Regions from separate parts of the Streptomyces sp. NPDC001415 genome, predicted to be linked through region 2. Evidence: riboswitches for the same ligand, from Rfam matches in the RefSeq annotation. Region 2 holds a riboswitch; each other region holds the start of a gene.
What was found. Region 2 has a riboswitch for cobalamin ahead of ACWC2B_RS14840 (ribonucleoside-diphosphate reductase subunit alpha). Riboswitches for the same ligand answer to the same signal wherever they lie in the genome.
Positions count from the first base shown of each region.

Region 1: it holds a riboswitch for cobalamin, as region 2 does, so the genes downstream of both, ACWC2B_RS33670 (CbtB domain-containing protein) here and ACWC2B_RS14840 (ribonucleoside-diphosphate reductase subunit alpha) in region 2, are expected to answer to the same signal.
Region 3: it holds a riboswitch for cobalamin, as region 2 does, so the genes downstream of both, ACWC2B_RS00310 (HoxN/HupN/NixA family nickel/cobalt transporter) here and ACWC2B_RS14840 (ribonucleoside-diphosphate reductase subunit alpha) in region 2, are expected to answer to the same signal.

Region 1 covers NZ_JBSFIE010000042.1:22-3,200, reverse strand. The annotation lists gene ACWC2B_RS33685 (hypothetical protein) at 107-364, opposite strand; gene ACWC2B_RS33680 (TOBE domain-containing protein) at 603-1,022, shown strand; gene ACWC2B_RS33675 (histidine phosphatase family protein) at 1,103-1,666, opposite strand; cobalamin riboswitch at 1,782-1,941, shown strand; gene ACWC2B_RS33670 (CbtB domain-containing protein) at 1,979-2,200, shown strand; gene ACWC2B_RS33665 (CbtA family protein) at 2,221-2,982, shown strand.
Region 2 covers NZ_JBSFIE010000009.1:116,366-119,544, reverse strand. The annotation lists gene ACWC2B_RS14840 (ribonucleoside-diphosphate reductase subunit alpha) at 1-2,271, opposite strand, end outside; cobalamin riboswitch at 2,398-2,526, opposite strand; gene ACWC2B_RS14835 (Uma2 family endonuclease) at 2,642-3,179, shown strand, end outside.
Region 3 covers NZ_JBSFIE010000001.1:69,546-72,724, reverse strand. The annotation lists gene ACWC2B_RS00330 (Gfo/Idh/MocA family protein) at 1-572, shown strand, start outside; gene ACWC2B_RS00325 (arsenate reductase family protein) at 599-958, opposite strand; gene ACWC2B_RS00320 (hypothetical protein) at 1,077-1,358, shown strand; gene ACWC2B_RS00315 (ArsR/SmtB family transcription factor) at 1,471-1,824, opposite strand; cobalamin riboswitch at 1,916-2,113, shown strand; gene ACWC2B_RS00310 (HoxN/HupN/NixA family nickel/cobalt transporter) at 2,143-3,179, shown strand, end outside.

The DNA of each region.
Region 1 (3,179 bases), on a different contig from region 2:
GGGCCCGGCGCCGGGTTTGTGCCCCGGACGCCGAGCCCCATTTCAGCGAACTGCGTTACGCGATTCCCTGTTGTTACGCGATTCCCTGTTGATCAGTGACGGTCGTTCAGTCGCAGGAGGAACCGACGCCGTCGAACTGGGCACCTGGATTGCCCTCACCGTTGAGCGCATTGCCGAGCAGGCCGTTCAGGATCCCGACCTGGCCGAGGATGTCGACGTTCAGGTCGTGGCTCTTGCAGTAGGAGCCATGGCCGTGGTGGCCACCCCTGCCTTCTGCGCCTTGGGCGGTGGCGGTGCCGGTGGCTATGAAGCTCATGCTCCCGAGCATGGCGGCCGCGACAGCGGCCTTGTAGAGCTTGCGCATTGCTCCTCCTTAGGTCAGTGGAGCGCATCACCAAAAGATCCACTTTGCGCTCAATTTGGAGGCTAATCCGATATCTCCCGCAGCGCTCACCGAGGCTGCCATTCGGGTACCTGAGGCTCAATCAGCCGTGTGGAGACCTGCGACACCCCTCGCCACGAGCCCCCGGATACCGACCGCGTGAAGCATGCTGCAAGCCAAAGCCTGACAACTCGGAACCACCTACGTGAGGCATCCCTTCATGAGCCTGAGCATCCGCAACCAGATCGCCGGCACCGTCACCGCCGTCACCCCCGGCGAGGTCATGGCGACCGTCAGGGTCCGTCTCGACGGCGGCCAGGACATCACCGCCGCGATCACCCTGGAGGCCGTCAAGGAGCTCGGTCTCGCCGAGGGCTCCGCGGTCAAGACCCTGATCAAGTCCACCGAGGTCGCGCTGGCCACCGGTCCGGTGGCGGGCCTGTCCATCCGCAACCAGATCCCGGGCACGATCACGGACGTCGCCACGGGCGGCGCCATGGCCTCCGTCAAGCTCGACGTCCAGGGCGGCCGGCTCACCGCCGCCATCACCAAGGACGCCGTCGCCGACCTGAACCTGGCCGCCGGCACCTCCGTCGTCGCCCTGATCAAGTCGACCGAGATCTCCCTCGCCGCCGCCTGACCCCCGAACGCGACCCTCACCCGCCTCAGAGCCTGTGTCTGAACCCCGCCCGGGTCCGGACGGGGTTCAGACACAAGCTCTCAGAGCGGCCGGCCCACCCCCACGTTCCAGCGCCCCGCCCGGCCGCTCAGCTCCGTCGCCGTCAGCGGCGCGACGTCGATGCGCCAGAACGCCGACTCCGGCGCGCCCAGCGCCCGCAGCACCAGAGCCCGTACGATCTCGGGCTCCACCACCGCGAGCGTGCGACCGCCCTCGGCGAAGGCCCCGTCCAGCCAGGTCCCCGCCCGCGCGCACAACTCCCGTACGGATTCGCCGCCGTGCGGGGCCGAACCCGGGTCCGTCAGCCAGGCGCCCACCGCGTCCGGCTCGGCCTCGCTCACCTCGGCCAGGGCTCGGCCCCGCCAGCGGCCCACGTCCAGACCGGCCAGCTCCGCAACGACACGGGGCTCCCCGCCGAACGCCTCCGCCGTCTCCCGACAGCGAACGGTCGGCGAGGTCAGCGACCGGTCCGCGGCGGGCAGGCCGGCCGCCGCCGACCTCGCCCGGGCAAGACCCGACGCCTCCAGCGGACCGCCGTCCTCGAAACGCGCCTCCCGCAGCGCCCTGCTGAACGCAGGCGAGATCAACATCACCCGGGTGGTCATCGCACTCCTCGACAAGCCGACAGCATTCAGCGGTAATCCGGCACAAACAGCCTGTTATCAGGGGCGTTCGGCCGGTCCGCGCGCCCCCGCCCCCGCCGTGCGCCCTTGGCCGGTTCTCCGCTTCGCGCTACCGTCTCGTCGTTGATGACGACGGCAGGACGGAAGCCGGTGAGAATCCGGCACGGTCGCGCCACTGTATGCCCAGCACCATCCACCTCCCTCGGGAGTGGGGAACGCCGAGCAAGTCAGACCCGTAGCCGTCGTCGTGTGCACCACCAAGATGGGACGCGAGTTCCCCCAGGAGGTTCTGCCATGGCGCAGTCCGTAGCCCAGCCGACCAGCATGCCCACCGCCGTACCCGCAAAGCTGCCGATCGGCGCGATCGCCCCCTGGGCGGCCTTCTTCGGCATCCTGATGCTGGTCCTGCTCTACTTCATCGGCGCCGAACAGGGCGCCACCTCTCTCCTCTCCGGCGAGAACGTGCACGAATGGGTGCACGACGGCCGTCACCTGCTCGGCTTCCCCTGCCACTGACCGGCAGCGGACCCGACCTCATGAATTCCGCAACCGTACGGGGCCTCCTCGTGCGCGGCATGCTCGCCGGCCTGGCCGCCGGGCTGCTCGCGCTCGCCGTCGCGTACTTCCTCGGCGAGCCGCGGGTGGACGCGGCCATCGCCTACGAGGACGCCCACACCCACGAACACGGCATGGAAGCCGTCAGCCGCACGATGCAGTCCACCGGCGGCCTGGCCACCGGCGTGCTCGTCTACGGTGTCGCCTTCGGCGGCATCGCGGCGCTCGCCTTCTGCTTCGCGCTCGGCAGGATCGGCCGCTTCGGCCCGCGGGCGACGGCGCTGCTGCTGTCGTCGGCCGCACTGATCGCGGTCTACGTGGTGCCGTTCCTGAAGTACCCGGCGAACCCGCCGTCCGTCGGCGAACCCGACACCATCGGCAAACGCACCCTGCTGTACTTCCTGATGATGGCGCTCGGCGTGCTGCTGTCCATCGCCACCGTGATCCTCGGCAAGCGCCTCGCGCCGCGCCTGGGGAACTGGAACGCCACCATCGCCGCCGGCGCGTTCTTCGCGCTGGTCATCGGCTTGGCCTACGCCTTCCTTCCGGCCGTCAACGAGGTCCCCAAGGACTTCTCCGCCACGCTGCTCTGGCAGTTCCGCCTCGCGGCGCTCGCCATCCAGCTCACCCTGTGGACCACCTTCGGGCTGGTCTTCGGCCACCTGGCGGACCGGGTCCTCGCACCCCGCCCGGCAGCCGCCGACACCAACGCGGTCAAGCACACAACTCCCGTACCGCACTAGGCAGTTGAGCGATTCGGCAGCCGAGCTGTCGAGCTGTGAGAAGGGCCCGCCGGGAAGTATCCGGCGGGCCCTTCCGCATGTGCCGCGGGCGCCGGCGGCCCGGGGGTTCAGACGCAGGCTCTCAGAGCCTGTGTCTGAACCCCGTCCGGATCAGGCCGGGGCGTCTGGTGCGTGCGATCGCAAGGCGCCGGAGCGTC
Region 2 (3,179 bases):
GCGGGCGATGCGGGTCGCCGGGCGCGAGCGCAGGTAGTACGTCGTCTTCAGACCCTGCTTCCAGGCGTACGCGTACATCGACGACAGCTTGCCGATGGTGGGCGTCTCCAGGAACAGGTTCAGGGACTGCGACTGGTCGAGGAAGGGGGTGCGGGCGGCGGCCATGTCGATGAGGCCGCGCTGCGGGATCTCCCACGCCGTGCGGTACAGCGCGCGCACGTCGGCCGGGATCCAGCCGAAGTCCTGCACCGAGCCGCTGGCCTCGCGCAGCGCCTCGCGGGACTGGGCGTCCCACACGCCGAGCCGCTTGAGCTCCTCCACCAAGTAGCCGTTCACCTGGAGGAATTCACCGCTCAGCGTCTCGCGCTTGAAGAGGTTGGAGACCTGCGGCTCGATGCACTCGTACACGCCCGCGATGGACGCGATGGTCGCGGTCGGGGCGATGGCGAGGAGCAGCGAGTTGCGCATGCCGACCTTGGCGATACGTTCCCGCAGGGCCGCCCAGCGCTCCGGCCAGGTCAGCTCGACGTTGTAGTGGTCGGGGTGCAGCACGCCGCGCGCGGTGCGGGTCTTGTCCCAGGCGGGCAGCGGCCCGTTGCGTTCGGCGAGGTCGGTGGAGGCCTCGTACGCGGTCAGCATGATCCGCTCGGAGAGCCGGGTCGAGAGGGCCTTCGCCTCGGGGGAGTCGAAGGGCAGGCGCAGCTTGAAGAAGACGTCCTGGAGGCCCATCGCGCCCAGGCCCACCGGGCGCCACTTGGCGTTGGAGCGGCCGGCCTGCTCGGTCGGGTAGAAGTTGATGTCGACGACCCGGTCGAGGAAGGTCACGGCGGTGCGGACGGTCTCGTCCAGGCGCTCCCAGTCGATGCCGTCGCCCACCACGAACGCGCCGAGGTTGACCGAGCCGAGGTTGCAGACGGCCGTCTCGCCGTCGTCCGTCACCTCCAGGATCTCGGTGCACAGGTTGGACGAGTGGACCGTGTGCCCGGGCTCGGCCGTCTGGTTCGCGGTGCGGTTGGAGGCGTCCTTGAACGTCATCCAGCCGTTGCCGGTCTGCGCGAGGGTGCGCATCATTCGGCCGTACAGGTCCCGGGCCGGCATGGTCTTCTGGGCGAGGCCGGCGGCCTCGGCCTTGCGGTAGGCGGCGTCGAACTCCTCGCCCCACAGGTCGACGAGCTCGGGCACGTCGGCCGGCGAGAACAGCGACCACTGGCCGTCGGCGTCGACCCGGCGCATGAACTCGTCGGGGATCCAGTGCGCGAGGTTCAGGTTGTGCGTACGGCGCTGGTCCTCACCGGTGTTGTCGCGCAGCTCCAGGAACTCCTCGATGTCGGAGTGCCAGGTCTCCAGGTACACCGCGGCGGCGCCCTTGCGCCGGCCGCCCTGGTTGACCGCGGCCACCGACGCGTCGAGCGTCTTCAGGAACGGGACGATGCCGTTGGAGTGGCCGTTGGTGCCCCGGATCAGCGAACCGCGGCCGCGGATGCGGGAGTACGAGAGGCCGATGCCGCCCGCGTGCTTCGAGAGCCGGGCGACCTGGTGGTAGCGGTCGTAGATCGAGTCGAGCTCGTCCAGCGGCGAGTCGAGCAGGTAGCAGGACGACATCTGGGGGTGCCGGGTGCCGGAGTTGAAGAGCGTGGGGGAGGACGGCAGGTAGTCCAGGCGGCTCATCAGGCCGTACAGGGACGCCACTTCGTCCAGGGCGCGCACCGACTCGTCCTCGGCGAGGCCGGACGCCACGCGCAGCATGAAGTGCTGGGGGGTCTCGACGACCTTGCGGGTGATCGGGTGGCGCAGCAGGTAGCGGGAGTAGAGGGTGCGCAGGCCGAAGTAGCCGAAGCGGTCGTCGGCGCCGTCGGCGAGGGCGGCGTCCACCAGGGCGTCGAGGCGGGCCGCGTGGGCGCGGACGAAGTCGGCGGTGCGGTCGGCGATCAGGCCCTCGCGGTGGCCGACGGCGACCGAGGCGGAGAACGACACCGCGCCCTGGGTCGCGGCCTCTTCGGCGATGGTGATCGTCAGGAGCCGGGCGGCGAGGCGGGAGTACGCCGGGTCCTCGGAGATGAGCCCCGCGGCCGCCTCGGTGGCCAGCTCGCGCAGCTCGGCCTCGTCGGAACGGGCGTTGCGGCCCCGCAGCGCGGCGGCGGCGACCCGGCCGGGGTCGGTGTCCGCGAGGTCGGCGGTGAGGTCCGTCAGGGTCCGCAGCAGCGCGGTCCCCGGGGCATCCGCCAACTCTTCGGTGATCGCTGAAGCGGGATCCGCAGGGGCGATGGTCACGTGGGGGCACTCCCTCGCTCGGCACGGGGCCCTTCGGAGGAGGCGTCGGCGCGCGTCGGGGCAGCCCTGAGCGCGTCGTCCACCGGCCCAACCGCGAGGCCCGGACGTCTGGCGTCCGGTTCGGTCGACCCGGACGCGCCATCGGCAGGTCATCGGACTCTGCCCGTACAAAGGGGTACGGGTCATACCGTTGCGGGACAGTTCCGGATTCGAACCGGATTCCCCTGCGGCGACAGCGAGGACGAGCATACATGTGGGGGACTCCGGATGCGGCAGCCCCCACATGTTGTGTCGGCCGCGATGTGGCGCCCCTGTGACGTACCTCTCCGCTATCGTCGGAGACAGCACCGTCGAGGAAGGTGAGCGAGGCATGACCGTGATGGCCGACCGCCCCCACATGCTGCCCGACGAATTCGAGGCTCTGGCGCGCATAGCAGCCCGCGAGAGGGAGGGAACGCGGCTCGAATTCATCAACGGGGTCATCAGGAGCAAGGCCATGCCCGACGGCGATCACAACCGGATCATTCAGTGGCTGCTCAAGGTCTGCATGCAGGCTCGGCCTGACGACCTCTTCCTGCACCCGGGACAGGGGATCAAGGCGGAGGAATACCGGACGGGGCGCGCCATCCCCGATGCGGTGCTGGCTCATCCGGATGCCTTCGTCGGGCAGGGCGATTGGGTCGACCCGGACCCCATTCTCATGGTGGTCGAGGTGACCTCGTGGGACTCGGACACTCACCGGCGGGACCACGTCGAGAAGCCTCAGGCCTATGCGGAGACGGGCATTCCCGTATACCTGCTGATCGACCGGGCCAAGTGCGAGATCTCCGTCTACAGCGAGCCCGAAGGCCGCCGGTACGCGAACGTGCGCACGCTGCCCTTCGGCAGGGACATCGAGTTGCCCGATC
Region 3 (3,179 bases), on a different contig from region 2:
AGCGCGCCCGGGTCGCCTCCGTCGTCTTCTTCACGCTGCGCTTCGCGAAGGAGACCGCGGCGTGGGTGGCCCAACAGGCCGCCGTGGACGGCTGGTTCAGCGGACGCGCCCAGTGGTACGGGTCGCTGTTCACCCCGGGCGCCGAGCGCGGCCCGTACGCCGCCTCGCCCTGGCGGGGTGAGAAGGGCGCGCTCTGGGACGTCGGCCCGCACGCACTCGCCGTACTGACCGGGGTGCTCGGCGAGGTGACCGCGCTGACGGCCGCGGCGGGCCCCGGCGACACCGCCCACCTGATCCTGCGGCACGCCTCGGGCGCCTCCAGCACCGCAGACCTGAGCTTCACCGCACCGCCGGCGGCCGCGGGCGTCGAGGTCTCGGTGCTGGGCGAGGCGGGGCGGGCGGTCATGCCGGGCTGGGGCGGCGCCCTGGACGCGTTCGCGGGGGCGATCGACGCCCTGCTGGACGCGGCCCGCACGGGGGTGCCGCACCCTTGCGACGTACGGTTCGGGGCGCGGGTGACGGAGCTGCTGGCGGACGCGGAGGAGCAGCTCGACCGGGGTGACAGGGGTTAGGGCGACCGGGGTTGGCGCGAGCGGGGTCAGCGGGACAGTGCGTCCCGAACCGCCTCGTCGGTCCGGGCGACCAGCGCCGTCCCGTCCTCCGCCGTGATGATCGGCCGCTGGATCAGCTTGGGGTGCTCGGCGAGCGCGGAAACCCACCGGTCGCGGGAGTCGGCGTCACGAGGCCAGTCCTTGAGGCCCAGCTCCTTCGCGGCGGTCTCCTGCGTGCGCGTGATGTCCCAGGGTTCGAGACCGAGCCGGTCGAGCACGGTCCGGATCTCGTCGGGCGAGGGCACGTCTTCGAGGTAGCGGCGCACCGTGTACTCGGCGCCCTCCGCGTCCAGCAGGTCGATCGCGCTGCGGCACTTCGAACAGGCCGGGTTGATCCAGATCTCCATGGCCGCCAGGGTACCCGCGATCCACCCCCAAAGCCCGGCTGGCCAGGGCCGATTGTCAGTGCCCCCCAGTAAAATTGAGGCAGTAAGTGAGGGTTCCCGACTGCCCAGGAGGATGCCCATGACCGCTGCCGTACTCACCTCGCACGCCCCGAAACAGTTGTCCCTCCAGCCCCTTCACAAGGTGCCGCTGCCCGCCGGGCGTCCGCGCGTGTGGTACGAGTCCCACAACCGGCGTCTGAAGGCCATGCGCCTGGCCATCGCCCTGCTCGACACGGGGGTGTACCGGCCGGAGCAGGCGCCCGACCGGAAGATACGCACCGTGGCCGCGCTCATCGGAGTGCACCCGCCGTCGGAGACGACCTGCCGGATGGTGCGCGCGCTGATCTACGACGGGCGCTGAGCCCCGCACCACGGCCCGGGTCACGCCTTCGGGAGGCCGCAGGCGTGACCCCGGTCGGCGCCAGGGTGTCCGGCGAATCCTGGCCGGAGCCCCAACTCCGTACGTCCGCCCCCTACTCCGCCCCGTACTCGTCGAGGAGGCGGGCGGTCGCCTCGTCGACCACCCGGTAGCGCACGACCCGGCCCTCCTTCTCACCCGCGACCGCCCCGGCCGCCCGCAGCAGCCGCAGGGCCTGCGAGACGGCCGGGTCCCGCATGCCCGTCGCCACCGCCAGATCGGAGACGGCGAGGGGGCCCGCCCGGTGCAGGGCGAGCAGCAGCGAAAGCCGGTTGGGGTCGGCGAGCAGCGAGAACCGGTCGGCCCAGGCCCGCACCCGGCCCGGGTCGCCGATCGCCGCGATGGCGTCGCAGACCCGGTGGCCGTCGATGGTGCGGTGGCCTGCGCGTTCGGCGGGGACGAGATGCATGCCGGACATCCTCGCAGGGCCACGCCCCGAGGCCCCGTGTGATCTTCGATACCTGCACAGGTGTGCAGCTGGGCAGGCAACTCCGCGGCGTCTAGGGTGGCCTGGCCGTGGTGTTCGGGAAGACCGGTGCGAAACCGGAGCGGCCCTCGCCACTGTGATCGGGTTCCCCGGGTTCCGGGGAGTCGCAGTCCCCTCGCGACGCCACTGGCCAGGATCCACCTGCCCGGGAAGGCCGGGACCAAGGCACCCACCCGTCAGCCAGGAGACCGGCCGCGGCATCTCACGAAGTGATCCACGAGGTGCTGGAGCGTGACCCGCATGACCCTGCCCGTTCGCACGTCCCCCGAGACGGGCGCCCCCGCCGCGCCGTCCTTCCACTGGCGGCGCGAGGACACCGTCCGCACCGCCGTCCTGCTCGCGGTGATAGCCGCCCTCCACGTCGTCGCCTTCGGCGTGCTGTTCCTCCTGGTGGCCCCCGAGCACTACGCGGTCGGCACCAAGACGTACGGCATAGGCCTCGGCATCACCGCGTACACCCTCGGCATGCGGCACGCCTTCGACGCCGACCACATCGCGGCCATCGACAACACCACCCGCAAGCTGATGGCCGACGGCAAGCGGCCCGTGTCCGTCGGCTTCTGGTTCGCGCTCGGCCACTCCAGCGTGGTCGTGGTCCTCACGGCGCTGGTGGCGGGCGGCGCCCAGCTCGCGGGCACCCTGATGAACGAGGAATCCACCACCCACCAGGTGATGGGCGTGGTAGGAACCACGGCTTCCGGCTCCTTCCTCTACCTCATCGCGGCGCTCAACCTGGTGGCCCTGTTCGGCATCCTGAAGGTGTTCCGGGCGATGCGCGCGGGTGCGTACGACGAGAAGGAGCTCGAAGCGCACCTGGACTCGCGGGGCTTCATGAACCGCATCCTGGGCCGCTTCACCAGGTCGATATCCCGGCCCGGCCAGATGTTCCCGCTCGGCTTCCTCTTCGGCCTCGGCTTCGACACCGCGACCGAGGTCACCCTGATGGTGATGGCCGGCACGGGCGCCGCCGCCGGACTGCCCTGGTACGCGATCCTGTGCCTGCCGCTGCTGTTCGCGGCCGGGATGAGCCTCTTCGACACGCTGGACGGCACGTTCATGAACTTCGCCTACCAGTGGGCGTTCTCGAACCCGGTCCGCAAGGTCTACTACAACCTCACCATCACCGGCCTGTCCATCGCGGTGGCCTTCTTCATCGGCACCATAGAACTCGTCGGCGTCCTGCACGAAAAGCTCGACCTCACCGACCCGGTCAGCGGCTGGATCGCGGACCTGAACCTGGACAACGTCGGCTTCGTGATCGTCGGCCTGTTCGTGGT